2 regions of the Streptomyces hazeniae genome follow, and region 2 is predicted to be linked to the other one. Evidence: predicted binding sites of a transcription regulator. Region 2 holds the regulator's gene; the other holds the start of a gene.
The links. The regulator HrcA, encoded in region 2, represses chaperone genes, less so after heat shock. The targets are predictions, from matches to a motif close to TTNGCACTCNGNNNNNCNGAGTGCNAA.
Positions count from the first base shown of each region.

Region 1: groES (co-chaperone GroES) is a predicted target of HrcA. The motif match lies at 3,401-3,427, and genes of this name have one in related genera.

Region 1 is NZ_JAVREQ010000015.1:120,938-128,217, reverse strand. It holds gene RM572_RS17570 (hypothetical protein) at 1-113, opposite strand, end outside; gene RM572_RS17565 (class I SAM-dependent methyltransferase) at 191-1,477, opposite strand; gene RM572_RS17560 (polysaccharide deacetylase family protein) at 1,589-2,728, shown strand; gene RM572_RS17555 (Uma2 family endonuclease) at 2,742-3,317, opposite strand; gene groES (co-chaperone GroES) at 3,576-3,887, shown strand; gene groL (chaperonin GroEL) at 4,004-5,635, shown strand; gene RM572_RS17540 (alpha/beta fold hydrolase) at 5,733-6,686, opposite strand; gene RM572_RS17535 (WS/DGAT domain-containing protein) at 6,761-7,280, opposite strand, start outside.
Region 2 is NZ_JAVREQ010000001.1:313,595-320,874, forward strand. It holds gene RM572_RS01670 (histidine triad nucleotide-binding protein) at 1-124, opposite strand, end outside; gene RM572_RS01675 (pyridoxamine 5'-phosphate oxidase family protein) at 292-813, opposite strand; gene RM572_RS01680 (16S rRNA (uracil(1498)-N(3))-methyltransferase) at 899-1,648, opposite strand; gene RM572_RS01685 (nitronate monooxygenase) at 1,645-2,730, opposite strand; gene dnaJ (molecular chaperone DnaJ) at 2,820-3,950, opposite strand; gene hrcA (heat-inducible transcriptional repressor HrcA) at 3,951-4,967, opposite strand; gene RM572_RS01700 (MBL fold metallo-hydrolase) at 5,184-5,903, shown strand; gene RM572_RS01705 (DUF3097 domain-containing protein) at 5,926-6,786, shown strand; gene RM572_RS01710 (Uma2 family endonuclease) at 6,806-7,280, opposite strand, start outside.

The sequences.
Region 1 (7,280 bases), on a different contig from region 2:
GCGAGGTAGGCGGACCGGGAGACCTGCCCCTCGCCTTCGCCTGCGAAGGCCGGGGCAGGGCCGGCGAGCACCAGGACGAGCGTGAGCAGGATCAGGCGTACGGCTCGTCCCACGGTGCCCCCCGGTGTCGCGTGTGGGCACCATCCTGCCGGGCGACGTGCGCCCTGCGAACCCCGGGGGCCGAAGCGGCCTACCCGCTCGCCGGGTGGCCGAGGAGCATCGTGGGGGCGCCGGCGACGCGGGTGAGGAAGACGGTCGCCGAGGCGCGCCCCTGCGGCTTCACCTTGCGGCGGAGTTCCTCGGGTTCGACGGCCGAGCCGCGCTTCTTCACGGTGAGCGTGCCGACGTCGCGGTCGCGCAGGAGCGCGCGGAGCCGCTTGAGGTGGAACGGCAGCACGTCGGTGATCTCGTAGGCGGTGGCGAACGGGGTCGGGGTGAGCGCGTCGGCGGTGACGTACGCGATCGTCGGGTCGATCAGCCGGCCGCCGACGGCCGCCGCCACCTCCGCGACGAGATGGGCGCGGATCACCGCGCCGTCCGGCTCGTAGAGGTAGCGGCCGACGGGGCCCGGCTCCGGGTCGGGCAGCCCGGCGCCGTGCAGGGTCGCGCCCTGCGGCAGCAGCGTGGCCCGCACGCGCGGACCGTCTCCGCCCGCGGGCCCGCCGAACCACAGCACGGCCTCCTTCACGTCCCCGGCGCAGGAGATCCACTCAGCCTCGGCCTCCTCCGGCACCACGTCGTGCGGGATGCCGGGCGCCACCTTGAGAGCGGCGTGCCGCGCGGCGCGCGCGGTGTCGATCGCCCAGCTCAGCGGCGGGGAGTAGGCCTCCGGGTCGAAGATGCGGCCGCCCCGGCGCCCGCCGCGCCGGGCGGGGTCGACGAACACGGCGTCGCAGCCGGTGAGGTCCGCCGCGGCGACGTCGCCGCAGCGCACGTCGATCAGGCCGTCCAGCCCGAGTGCCGCCGCGTTGGCGCGGGCGACGGCGCAGGTCAGCGGGTCGCGGTCGACGGCCCGGACGGACAGGCCGGCCCGGGCCAGGGCGAGTGCGTCGCCTCCGACGCCGCAGCCCAGGTCGGCGACGCGGCCCACCCCGTGCGCGGCGAACCGGGCGGCGCGGTGCTCCGCGACCGCCGTACGGGTGGCCTGCTCCAGCCCGTTCGGCGTGAAGAACATCCGGGCCGCGTCCGCCGCGCCGAACTTGGCGACGGCTCGCTGCCGCAGCCGGGCCTGCGCGACGGCCGCGGTCACCAGCGACGGCGGATGCGTCCGCCGCAGCCGGGTCACCACGGCCAGCTCGTCCGCGGGGTCGTGGTCGCGCAGCGCGTGCAGCAGCGTCGCGCCCTCGGGCGTCAGCAGCGCGGCGAACGCGGCGACGTCCGCTGGTACGTCGTCCGGCGGGGAGTCGGGTACGGCGCCCGGTGCGTCGTCCGGCGGGTCGGGGGGACCTGGTGTGTCGGGGGTGTCGGATACGGCCACACGGCTCATTCTCCCCGCCGCGCCGGAACGTCTGCGGGGTGTCCCCGGGAGCGGGTGGCACGATCCGGCGTCATGCGAGTAATACGACAAAAGGTAAATATGGCCGGACGCATGACCCGTCCCGTCCTGGCCTTCTCCGCCCTCGCGCTACTCGCCGCCCTCGCCCCCGGAGCGGGAGCGACCGACGAGCCGACGCCCGCCTCGGCCGCCGGCGACCCGGCGCAGGCGGACGGGTCCGCCGCAGAGGGAGCGGGACCCGGGGCCGCCACGGCGACCGGTGCCGGAGCCGCCGGCCCCCGCGAGGACCGGGCGGCACCGGGGGAGCGGGAGGACGCCTCGCGACGGGACGGCCGGACCGGGGCACCGTCCGCGACGCGTCACCGCGACGACGGCCGGCCCCCCGGTCACGGGGGCGGGGAACCGGCCGCCCGCCCGCGCGCCGCGGACCGCCTCGCCGCACCGGCACGCCGCCCGCTCGCGCTCTCCGCCGCCGTGGGCCCCGCCGCGCGCGCCCGGGCGCTGACCACCGCCGACACCCTCGCCGCGCACGCCGCACGCATCCAGCGGCGGGTCGCCGCGTACCACCGCTGGGGGCTTCAGCCGCCGCCACCGCGCCCCGCGCCGCCCGTCGTCAAGCCACGCGTCCGTGGCGCCACGGTGGTGCGCCGGGTGCCCACGGACGACCGGGTCGTCTTCCTCACCATCGACGACGGCGCGCGGAAGAGCCCCGAGTTCCTGCGCATGGTGGACGACCTCGACATCCCCGTGACGTCCTTCCTCGCCGACGACGAGGCGGTGCTCGGCCCGGGATACGGATACTTCCGCCGCCTGGAGATCCTCGGCGGGACCGTCCAGAACCACACGCTCACCCACCCCTACCTGCCGGCGCTCTCCTACCGGGAGCAGCGCCGCGAGATCTGCGGGCAGCAGGACCGCATCCAGAAGGAGATGGGCGGTCCCCAGCCGCGCCTGTTCCGTCCGCCGTACGGCGCCTACGACCGGGACACCCTGCGCGCGGCCCGCGCCTGCGGCCTGGACGCCGTCGTGCTGTGGGGCATGGAGGCCTGGGCGGACCGCATCGACTTCCAGGAGCCCGGCGCCGACCTCTACCCGGGCGCCGTGATCCTCACCCACTACCGCGGCCCGGCCTCCTGGGGCGACGGCGGCACCATGGCCGACATGCTGCGCGGCGTGCTGGAGGCCGCCGCCGAGCAGGGCTACGCCGTCGGCCGGCTGGAGGACTACCTGTGAGCGGCCCGCCCGCTCACCGCCCGTACAGCGTGGTGAGGTTGATCTCCATGGGGAACGGGACGACGACCGAGAGCGTGTCCCGGTGGATGCCGGTGGCCACGTAGGCGCCCGTGGTGTCGTCCAGCTCGTAGGCGTGCACGACCGTCCGGTCGTCCTCCTCCTCGACGCGCCAGAAGTGCCGGATGCCGGCGTGGGCGTACTTCAGCGGCTTCGTCTCGCGGTCCCGCGCGACGGACTCCGGCGAGACGATCTCGACGACGAGGACGACTTCCCCGGGCAGGTAGGAGGTGCGCTGCTTCTTCGGGGGCGCGTCCACGACCAGGATGTCCGGCTCCGGGCGCTGACGTTCACCCAGACGGATGGTCATCTCGGCGGGTACGCGAAGGTGGTGCGGGGCCGCGAGCTCTATGGCGTTGGCCAGCCGCCGCATGACGATGCTGTGGAACTCGGTCTGCGGCGACTTCAGGATGAGAGCTCCGTCGATCAGCTCGGTGCGCGGGGCGGACGGCGGAAGCCGGTCCAGGTCGTCGGCCGTCCAGCCGTCCGGGGGCGCCGGCCACAGCCAGTCCGGCAGGGATTGCGCGCTCACCGTCGGCACTCCTTCGCAGGGCGGACGCCTCGACGCGTCGATGCCGCTCAGCGTACCGCCGAGGCCCCGGGACACTCCGGTCGTTGGCACTCTGGTTGACGGAGTGCTAACCGCGGCATAATCTCGGTTCTGGCACTCTCCACCGGTGAGTGCCAAAGGCGCGACGGGCAGATCCGGCACCCGCGACGACGGGTCTTCCAGGTCGCCACCCCAGACATTCATGACCCCGCTGAGAACTCCGAAGGGGGAGGTCGGATCGTGACGACCGCCACCAGCTCCAAGGTTGCCATCAAGCCGCTCGAGGACCGCATCGTGGTCCAGCCGCTCGACGCCGAGCAGACCACGGCCTCGGGCCTGGTCATCCCGGACACGGCGAAGGAGAAGCCCCAGGAGGGCACCGTCCTGGCCGTCGGCCCGGGCCGCTTCGAGGACGGCAACCGTCTGCCGCTCGACGTGTCCGTCGGCGACGTCGTGCTGTACAGCAAGTACGGCGGCACCGAGGTGAAGTACAACGGCGAGGAGTACCTCGTCCTCTCGGCTCGCGACGTCCTCGCGATCGTCGAGAAGTAAGCACCTCCAGCAAGCCGAGAAAGCCGAAGAGAAGCTTTCGATCCGCGCCCCGGTACCCGCCGTGCATGAGCTTCCGGGACCGGGGCGCGGTTCATTCGAGAGGACCCATAGCTCCCATGGCCAAGATCCTGAAGTTCGACGAGGACGCCCGTCGTGCCCTCGAGCGCGGCGTCAACAAGCTCGCCGACACCGTCAAGGTGACCATCGGCCCCAAGGGCCGCAACGTCGTCATCGACAAGAAGTTCGGCGCCCCGACCATCACCAACGACGGTGTCACCATCGCCCGCGAGGTCGAGGCCGAGGACCCCTACGAGAACCTCGGCGCCCAGCTGGTGAAGGAGGTGGCTACCAAGACCAACGACATCGCGGGCGACGGCACCACCACCGCCACCGTGCTGGCGCAGGCGCTGGTCCGCGAGGGCCTGCGCAACGTCGCCGCCGGCGCCTCCCCCGCCGCCCTGAAGAAGGGCATCGACGCCGCGGTCAAGGCCGTCTCCGACGACCTGGTCGGCACCGCCCGCCCGATCGACTCCAAGGAGGACATCGCTGCGGTCGCCGCGCTGTCCGCCCAGGACAAGCAGGTCGGCGAGCTGATCGCCGAGGCGATGGACAAGGTCGGCAAGGACGGTGTCATCACCGTCGAGGAGTCGCAGACCTTCGGCCTGGAGCTGGACTTCACCGAGGGCATGGCCTTCGACAAGGGCTACCTGTCGCCCTACATGGTCACCGACCAGGAGCGTATGGAGGCCGTCCTCGACGACCCGTACATCCTGATCCACCAGGGCAAGATCAGCTCCATCCAGGACCTGCTGCCGCTGCTCGAGAAGATCATGCAGGCCGGCAACAGCTCCAAGCCGCTGCTGATCATCGCCGAGGACGTCGAGGGCGAGGCGCTGTCCACCCTCGTCGTCAACAAGATCCGCGGCACCTTCAACGCCGTCGCCGTCAAGGCGCCCGGCTTCGGCGACCGCCGCAAGGCGATGCTCGGCGACATGGCCACCCTCACCGGCGGCACCGTCATCGCCGAGGAGGTCGGCCTCAAGCTCGACCAGGCCGGTCTGGACGTGCTGGGCACCGCCCGCCGCGTGACCGTCACCAAGGACGACACCACCATCGTCGACGGCGGCGGCAAGGCCGAGGACGTGCAGGGCCGCGTCGCCCAGATCAAGTCCGAGATCGAGACCACCGACTCCGACTGGGACCGCGAGAAGCTCCAGGAGCGCCTGGCCAAGCTGGCCGGGGGCGTCTGCGTGATCCGCGTGGGCGCGGCCACCGAGGTCGAGCTCAAGGAGAAGAAGCACCGCCTGGAGGACGCCATCTCCGCGACCCGCGCCGCGGTCGAGGAGGGCATCGTCTCCGGTGGCGGTTCCGCGCTGGTGCACGCCGCCAAGGTGCTCGAGGGCTCGCTCGACAAGAAGGACGACGAGGCCACCGGCGTCGCCGTGGTCCGGCGCGCGCTCGTCGAGCCGCTGCGCTGGATCGCCGAGAACGCCGGCCTGGAGGGCTACGTCATCACCTCCAAGGTCGCCGAGCTCGACAAGGGCCAGGGCTTCAACGCCGCCACCGGCGAGTACGGCGACCTGGTGAAGGCCGGCGTCCTCGACCCGGTCAAGGTCACCCGTTCCGCGCTGGAGAACGCCGCGTCCATCGCGTCGCTGCTCCTCACGACCGAGACCCTGGTCGTCGAGAAGCCGGCCGAGGAGGACGAGGCCGCCGGCGGCGGTCACGGCCACGGCCACGCGCACTGAGCCTGCCCGCTCGGCACGCCGACGACGAGGCCCGGCACATCCCCGCGGGGATGTGCCGGGCCTCGCCCGTTCCGTCAGCTTCGACCTCGCGTCTTCCTCAGCGCGAGCCCGGGGGGAAGAAGTCGTGGATGAGCTCTGCGAGTTGGACCGGGGAGTCCTCGGGTACGAAGGCGCCCGCATCCGGCAGTGTGACGAGTTCGGAGTCCGGGAGATCGCGGTGGAGCCGGTAGGCATGCCGCAGCGGAAAGACGCGGTCGTACTCGCCCCAGGCGAGCAGTACCCGGCGGGGGAACCGACGCAGGCCTTCCACCGCGCCGAGGGTGTGGCGCGCGTCGAGGTCTCGCAGCGCCTTGGCGAGGTCATGGCGGACAGCGGCGTCGCGGCGCATCGGTGTGACGTACGAGGTGAGCGCCGCGGCCTCGATCGGCCGACGGGTCAGCAGGCCGTAGGCGAACGGAAGTCTGCGTAGCCCGCCGGATCGCAGCAGCTGTGCCAGCACGGCCATGCCACCGGGCGTCTTCGCCAGCAGCGGCAGGGTCCGGAAGACCGGAGGGAGGAAGTTCTCGTAGGTGTCGCAGGAGGTGAGTACGACGTCGTGCACGACCTCCGGCCGGTGCGCCATCAGCAGCTGCGCCAACGCGCCCCCGGTGTCGTTGCCGACGAGTCGCGCGGGTGCGAGCCCCAGTGTTTCGACGGCTTCCGCGACGAGCCGGGCCATGGCGGGCGGGTCCAGCCGCGCCCCGGGGGACATGGGCAAGGTGTGGGAGCCGAACGGCAGGTCCAGCACCACGCAGTCGAACCGGTCGGTCAGCAGGGGGACCACCTTGCGCCACAGGTTGCCGTTGACCAGGGGGCCGTGCAGGAAGACGAGCGGCGGGCCGTGACCCGAACGGCGGTAACGGAGCGCGCCGCCGGTCACCTCCACCTGCCTGTAGGGGGCGCGCAGGAAGTCCGCGACCCGCGGGCCGGTGAACTCCGGCGCGCCGGGGACGCGTGTCCCCGTGCCGGTGCCGCGTTCCTCGCGGTGCTCTCCTCTGTTCGCGGATGCCATGGGATTCCTTCCTCTGGTGGGGCGAGCGGGGATCGGAAGGCGAGACGCCACTACGAGCTGTATCTGACAGTACGTCAGGTATGCGCGGTGCTGTGGTGTCGCCGCACGCCGCGGCGCGCCAGTGTGGCCAGCGCCCGCACTTCCTCGACGAACCGGTCCGCCGTCGACTGCAGCAGCGGCTGCCGGGCGTCGTCGCCGGAGAGGCAGACGGTGTGGGTCTCCCGGAAGGTGGTGAACATCGCCTGCATCCCCGCCCCGGGAAGCAGCGGGGGGACACCGAACAGCGAGATCACCGGGCTGCCCCCGAACGTCAGCCGGTCTGCGCACAGCCGGGCGTTCGAGCAGACGAGGGAGTACAGCCGCCGACGGCCGAAGTAGCTGCGGCTGAAGGAGGCGAGCGCGGGCGCGGGAAGCTGGACGGCGGCGGCGGAGAGCCGTGCCGCGCCCTCGGCCCTGTGAAGGGCCTTGTTGCGGGCCATCGCCCGGTGCACCGCCCGCAGCCGCGTGACGGGGTCCGCTGCCGCGGGTGGAAGGGGGATCCGGACCGCCGAGGCCCCGTTGCCGAGGCGTTCGGCCTCCGAGGGGGAGCGCAGG
Region 2 (7,280 bases):
TGGGGGCCTGCGGGTTGATGTCGCGGAAGGCGAGAGTCGTCTCCGTGTCGCGTACGACGGTCGCGGGGACGTCCCCCGCGACGATCTTGCAGAACAGGCAGTCGGCCTGCGGTTCTCCCGCCACGGTGGCGCCTCCGGCTGTGCGTCGTCGGTGTACCCAGCGGATCGTACCGCCCGGGCGGCTGCGGGACGTGCGCACGCCCCGGCACGGTCGCGCGCATGCGTGTGCGGGCCGCTCGTGCGGCCGCTGGACGCCCATGGGTGTCCGCGCGAGCGATGCCCTGATGGAGGTCAGGCGGAGGCCGGGAAGCGGTAACGGGTCTGGCCGTGCGGGTCCTTGGCGAACGCGAGCACCTTGACGGGCTCCACGCGGAACACGGCGGCCGCGTCGTCGCCGGAGCCGAACACCCCGTCGCCGACGTCGAAGTGCCAGTCGTCGCCGTACTTCGTCTCGTAGGCCTCGGCGATCTCCCGGAGTGCGGCGCGGCCGGTGACGGGGACGGCGACGCCCTCGACGACGACGTCGAGGCCGCGGTTCCAGGCGTTCGCGCCGGTCGTCAGCGCGACCCGGCGGCCGTGCCCGAGGTTGCGGGCCTTCTGTTCGCGCAGGCCGGTGCAGAAATGGACCTCCTGCCCGGCGCCCCCGGTCACGCCGATCAACGGCGTCACGTGCGGGCGGCCGTCCCGGCGGACGGTGGTCAGCCAGTACAGCTCGGCCTCCCGGAGCGTCCGGGCGACCTCCGCCCACGGTGTGGCGACGGCCTCCGGCGCGCCGAACCGGACGTCGATCTCGGGCGCGGGGACGAGGGTCATGGCGGACCTCCTGCGGGACGGGGTGCTCTCACAGGGGGACGACTCCTCGCACCGGGCGAAATCATCGCCGCCCCGGCGCGGGCCGTCAGGACCAGCGGCCGGTGCGGGTCAGCAGGAGGGAGGTCGCGGCGGTGCCCGCCGTGGAGGTGCGCAGCACCGTGCGGCCCAGCCGGTACGGCTCGGCGCCCGCCTCCGCGAACACGGCCAGCTCCTCCGGGGAGACGCCCCCCTCGGGACCGACGACCAGCACGACGTCCCCGTCCACCGGGAGCGGAGCGGTGGCCAGCGGCGCGGCACCCTCCTCGTGCAGCACGGCGGCGAACGCGGCACCGGACAGCAGCGGCGCCACCTGCGCGGTCGTGGCCGGTTCGGCGACGTGCGGAAACCGCAGGCGCCGGGACTGCTTGCCCGCCTCGCGCGCGGTGGCACGCCACTTCGCCAGCGACTTGGCGGCGCGTTCGCCGCGCCACTGCGTGATGCACCGGGACGCCGCCCAGGGCACGATCACGTCCACGCCGGTCTCCGTCATCGTCTCCACGGCCAGCTCGCCCCGGTCGCCCTTGGGCAGCGCCTGCACGACGGTGATCCGGGGACGGGGTACGGGCTCGGACCGGACGTCGGTGACGGCGACCTCCAGCCGGTCCTTGCCCTCGACGGCGGCGACCGTGCCGTGGGCACCGGTGCCCGCGCCGTCGGTGAGGACGATCGACTCGCCCACACGCATGCGCCGCACGGAGACGGCGTGCCGGCCCTCCGGACCCGTCAGCCACACGCTGCCGGCCCCGGTGAGGGGCGGCGCGTCCGGCCCGTCGAGCAGGAACACGGGAGCGGTCACGCCTCCACCTCCCGTCCCGTCGACGCGGCGCGGGCGGAGGCCAGTTCACCGGCGAGCACCTCGACGAGCCGCGCGGCGGGCATCGTACGGGCCAGCCGGTGGCCCTGGCCCGCCCACAGCGCCAGACCCTGCGGGTCGCCGGCCTTCCCGGCGGCACGGCGCAGGCCGGTGGTGAGGTGGTGGACGTCCGGGTAGGCGGCGGGGGCGTGCGGACCGTGCTCGCGCACGAACCGGTTGACCAGGGCGCGCGCCGGGCGCCCGGAGAAGGCACGGGTCAGCTCCGTGCGGTCGTAGAGCGGGTCCGTCAGCGCCCGCTTGTGCTCGGCGTGCGCACCGGACTCGGGACACACCAGGAACGCGGTGCCGAGCTGAGCGGCGCTCGCACCGGCAGCCAGCACCGCGGCGATCTGCGACCCGCGCATCAGCCCGCCGGCGGCGACCAGCGGCAGGCGCACCGCCTCGCCGACGAGGGCCAGCAGCGTGAGCAGTCCGGTCGCGCGGCAGCCGCCGTCCGCCGCCGGGTCGTCGTGGTGGGTGCCCTGGTGGCCGCCCGCCTCCGCGCCCTGCACGCACACCGCGGCGGCGCCGCGGTCCTGGGCGGTGAGCGCCTCGTCCACGGAGGTGACCGTGACGACCGTCGACGTGCCCGCCTCCGCGAAGCGGCGCAGCACGCGCTCCTCGGGGCAGCCGAAGGTGAACGACACCAGCGGCACGGGGTGCTGGAGGAGGATCGCGACCTTCGCGTCGTAGGCGTCGCTGCCGCCCCGGTCGGTGTCGCCGAGTGCGGCGTCGTAGCGGTCCGCCTCGGGGGCGAGACGCTCGCGGTAGGCGGCCACGGCAGCCGGCCCGGCGACCGGCTCCTGGGGCAGGAAGAGGTTGACGCCGAAGGGGCGGGGAGTGAGCCGGCGCAGGTGGCGCGTCTCCTCGTACATGGCCTCCGGCGTCTTGTAGCCGGCGGCGAGCATGCCGAGACCGCCGGCCCCACTGACGGCGGCGGCGAGTTCCGGGGTGGAGGCGCCGCCCGCCATGGGGGCCTGGACGACCGGATGACGCAGCAGGGGGAGGGAGAGGTCGGGGGCCATGTGACCATCCTGTCACGCCCCGTACGCCACCCCGGGCGGGGGCGGCGGTCGCACGCCCACCCGGCGGGCGGGCGTGCGACCCGGCGGGGTCAACGGCCGTTGAACGCGTCCTTGAGGCGGTGGAAGAGGCCCTGCTGCCCCGGCTGGAACTGGCCCTGGGGACGTTCCTCGCCGCGCAGCGTCGCCAGGCGCCGCAGCAGGTCCTCCTGCTCCGGATCCAGCTTGCTCGGCGTCGTCACCTCGACGTGGACGATGAGCTGGCCGCGGCCGCCGCCGCGCAGGTGCGTGATGCCGCGCTCGTGCAGCGGGATCGACTGGCCGGACTGGGTGCCGGGCCGGATGTCGATCTCGTCCATGCCGTCCAGCGTCTCCAGCGGCACCTTCGTGCCGAGAGCGGCCGCCGTCATCGGGATGGTGACCGTGCAGTGCAGGTCGTCGCCGCGGCGCTGGAAGACCGAGTGCGGGGTCTCGTGGATCTCGACGTAGAGGTCGCCTGCCGGACCGCCGCCCGGGCCGACCTCGCCCTCGCCGGCGAGCTGGATGCGCGTGCCGTTGTCGACGCCGGCCGGGATCTTGACCGTGAGGGTGCGCCGCGAGCGCACCCGGCCGTCGCCGGCGCACTCGGGGCACGGCGTGGGCACGACCGTGCCGAAGCCCTGGCACTGCGGGCACGGGCGCGAGGTCATGACCTGGCCGAGGAAGGAGCGGGTCACCTGCGAGACCTCGCCGCGGCCGCGGCACATGTCGCAGGTCTGCGCCGACGTGCCCGGTGCGGCACCCTCGCCGGAGCAGCTGCCGCACACGGTGGCGGTGTCGACCTGGATCTCCTTGGTGGTGCCGAACGCGGCCTCGTTCAGGTCGATGTCCAGCCGGATCATCGCGTCCTGGCCGCGCCGGGTGCGCGAGCGCGGGCCGCGCTGGGACGCCGTGCCGAAGAAGGCGTCCATGATGTCGGAGAAGTTGCCGAAGCCACCGCCGCCGAAGCCGCCCGCGCCGCCGCCGGGACCCGCCGGGTCGCCGCCGAGGTCGTAGACCTGCTTCTTCTGCGGGTCGGAGAGCACCTCGTACGCGGTGTTGATCTCCTTGAACCGGTCCTGCGTCTTCGGGTCCGGGTTCACGTCCGGGTGCAGTTCGCGCGCCAGCCTGCGGAAGGCCTTCTTGATCTCGTCCTGCGAGGCGTCGCGCTGCACGCCGAGGACGGAGTAGTAGTCCGTCGCCACTTAGCTCTCCGCCAGGATCTGTCCGACGTAACGTGCCACTGCGCGTACCGCTCCCATCGTTCCGGGGTAGTCCATCCGGGTCGGCCCCACCACGCCGAGCTTGGCGACCGCCTCGTCGCCCGAACCGTAACCGACCGAAACCACGGATGTGGAACTCAGCCCCTCGTGAGCGTTCTCGTGACCGATTCGCACGGTCATGCCCGAGTCGGTGGCCTCGCCGAGCAGCTTCAGCAGGACGACCTGCTCCTCCAGCGCCTCCAGCACGGGCCGGATGGTGAGCGGGAAGTCGTGGCCGAAGCGGGTGAGATTGGCGGTGCCGCCGATCATCAGCCGCTCCTCGGTCTCCTCGACCAGCGTCTCCAGCAGGGTGGCGAGAACGGTGGAGACGGTGCCGCGGTCGTCCGCGTCGAAGGAGTCGGGGAGGTCCTGCACCAGCCGGGGCACGTCGGTGAAGCGCTGGCCGGCGGTGCGGCCGTTGAGCCGTGCGCGCAGGTCGGCGACGGTGTTCTCGCCGATCGGCGCGGGACAGTCGACCATGCGCTGCTCGACACGTCCGGTGTCGGTGATCAGCACCAGCATCAGGCGGGCCGGCGCGAGGGCCAGCAGCTCCACGTGCCGCACCGTCGAGCGGGTCAGCGACGGGTACTGCACCACCGCGACCTGCCGGGTGAGCTGCGCGAGCAGCCGCACGGTGCGGCCGACGACGTCGTCCAGGTCGACGGCGCCGTCGAGGAAGTTGTGGATCGCGCGGCGCTCCGGCGAGGACAGCGGCTTGACGCCCGCCAACTGGTCGACGAAGAGCCGGTAGCCCTTGTCGGTGGGGATGCGTCCGGCGCTGGTGTGCGGCTGCGCGATGTAGCCCTCGTCCTCGAGCGCCGACATGTCGTTGCGCACGGTCGCCGGGGAGACCTTCAGGTTGTGCCGCTCCGTGAGCGCCTTCGAGCCGACGGGCTCCTCGGTGCCGACGTAGTCCTGGACGATGGCGCGCAGCACCTCGAGTCTGCGTTCACTGAGCACGCGCACACCTCCGTCCCAGGGCCGTCCGCCGTGCTGCCCGGCCGCTGCTGGCCTGGCACTCTCCTTGGTCGAGTGCCAGCGGTTTCCCAGCAAGTGTACGGCCGGGGGACGTGGCCGGGGCAAGGGCGGCTCCACTGCGGTTCGGTGGCGATTCCGTGGCGGTCGGGAGCGGGTCGGCGCGAGGACGCGGGGTGCGCCCCGTTAGCGTCGGAAGACATGGACATCGGTTGGGAAGAGCTCGCGCCGGGCGTGCTGCGCGCGCGGCTGCCGCGGTGGGACGCCACGGTGGGCGCCGTGGCGGGTGCGGAGGGAGCGCTCGTGGTCGACACCGGCTCCAGTCTGGCCGAGGGCGCTGCGGTCCGTACGGCGGTGCGCGAACGGCTCGGGCTGCCGGTGGCCCGGGTCGCGCTCACCCACGCGCACTTCGACCACGTGCTGGGCACCGCCGCCTTCGCGGGCGTGCAGGTGTACGGCGCGGTGGGGCTGGAGCGCGTCCTGCGGCACGACCGGGAGGCGATCCAGCGGGACGCGGTGCGGCACGGCCTGGACCCGGCCGCCGCGGCGCAGGCCACGGACGCCCTGGTGCTGCCCCAGCACGCGGTGAGCGGGGAACTGACACTGTCCCTCGGCGGCGGACGACAGGTGCTGCTCGCCAACGTGGGGCCCGGCCACACCGGCCACGACCTGGCCGTGCTGGTGCCGGGGCGCGAGCCCGGCGCGCGGGAGGTGGTGTTCTGCGGCGACCTGGTGGAGGAGTCCGGAGAACCGCAGGCCGGGCCGGACGCCCTGCCGGCCCGCTGGCCCGCCGCACTGGACCGGCTGCTGTCCCTCGGCGGCGAGGACGCGGTGTACGTGCCGGGGCACGGTGCGGTGGTCGAGGCGGCGTTCGTCCGCGCCCAACGCGACGCACTGGCACGGCGTTTCGCCCGGCCGTGACGCCTGCGGCCAGAATGGGCGGATGCGCAGCCGCCGGTACGACCCCGACCTCACCCCGCCCTGGAAGCGCCGCACGGCCGCGGTGCCCGAGGTGCCCGCCGACCCGGACCTCGTCGTGGAGGAGGCCGGGACCGGCTTCTGCGGCGCGGTGGTCCGGTGCGAGAAGACGGCGCAAGGGCCGACGGTGACGCTGGAGGACCGGTTCGGCAAGCACCGCGTGTTCCCGATGGAGCCGCGCGGCTTCCTGCTGGAGGGAGAGGTCGTCACCCTGGTGCGGCCCGCGTCCGTCGCCCCCGCGGCGCCTGCCGCCGCCGGGCGCACGGCTTCCGGCTCGGTCGCCGTGCCGGGTGCACGGGCCCGCGTCGCACGGGCCGGACGGCTCTATGTGGAGGGGCGGCACGACGCGGAACTGGTGGAGAAGGTCTGGGGCGACGACCTGCGCGTCGAGGGCGTGGTGGTCGAGTACCTGGAGGGCGTCGACCACCTGGCCGGAATCGTGGACCTCTTCGGCCCCACCTCCGACGCACGGCTGGGCGTGCTCGTCGACCACCTGGTGCCCGGGTCGAAGGAGTCCCGGATCGCGGCGGACGTGACCGCGACGTGGGGCGCGGAACGGGTGCTGGTGGTGGGCCACCCGTTCGTCGACATCTGGGAGGCGGTCAAGCCCGCGGCGCTCGGCATCGACGCCTGGCCGCGGGTGCCGCGCGGGCAGGACTGGAAGACGGGCGTGTGCGAGGCGCTGGGCTGGCCGGCGAACACCGGGGCCGCGTGGCGGCGCATCCTCGGCGCCGTCCACTCCTACCGCGACCTGGACCCGGGCCTGCTCGGCCCGGTGGAACACCTCATCGACCACGTCACCGTGGGCGGCCCGATCGGCGGCTGACCCCACTGACGTGACCGGCTCAGGTCAGGGTCCGGAACTCGACGGTCTCGAGGGAGACGCCCAGCACGTCCACCGGCATCGGTTCGCCGAACTTCGTCGTCCGCTCCACCCGGTAGTCGGCCGCCTCACCCTCGCCCGCCGGTTCGGTGAACAGCACGCAGCGGCCGGCCAGCGGGTCGATCAGCAGGTAGGCGGGGATCCGCCCCGCCGCGTACATCGACCGCTTCACCCGGTAGTCGCGGTCCACGCTCGTCCTGGAGACGACTTCGACCACCAAGGTCAGCGCCGGGGCGGGCACCAGCCTGCCCGGCCCTTCGAAGGCTCCACGCTCGTGCACCACGAGGTCGGGTTCCGGTTCACTCGCCTCGCCCGGAATGGCGATGTCCTGGGTCTGGAGCCGGTGCCACCTGTCCGCCGGGATCTGATCGGCGACGGCCTGAACGATCACGTTGTGGACCCAGTCGGGCCCGGCCATCATCACGATTTCCCCCCGC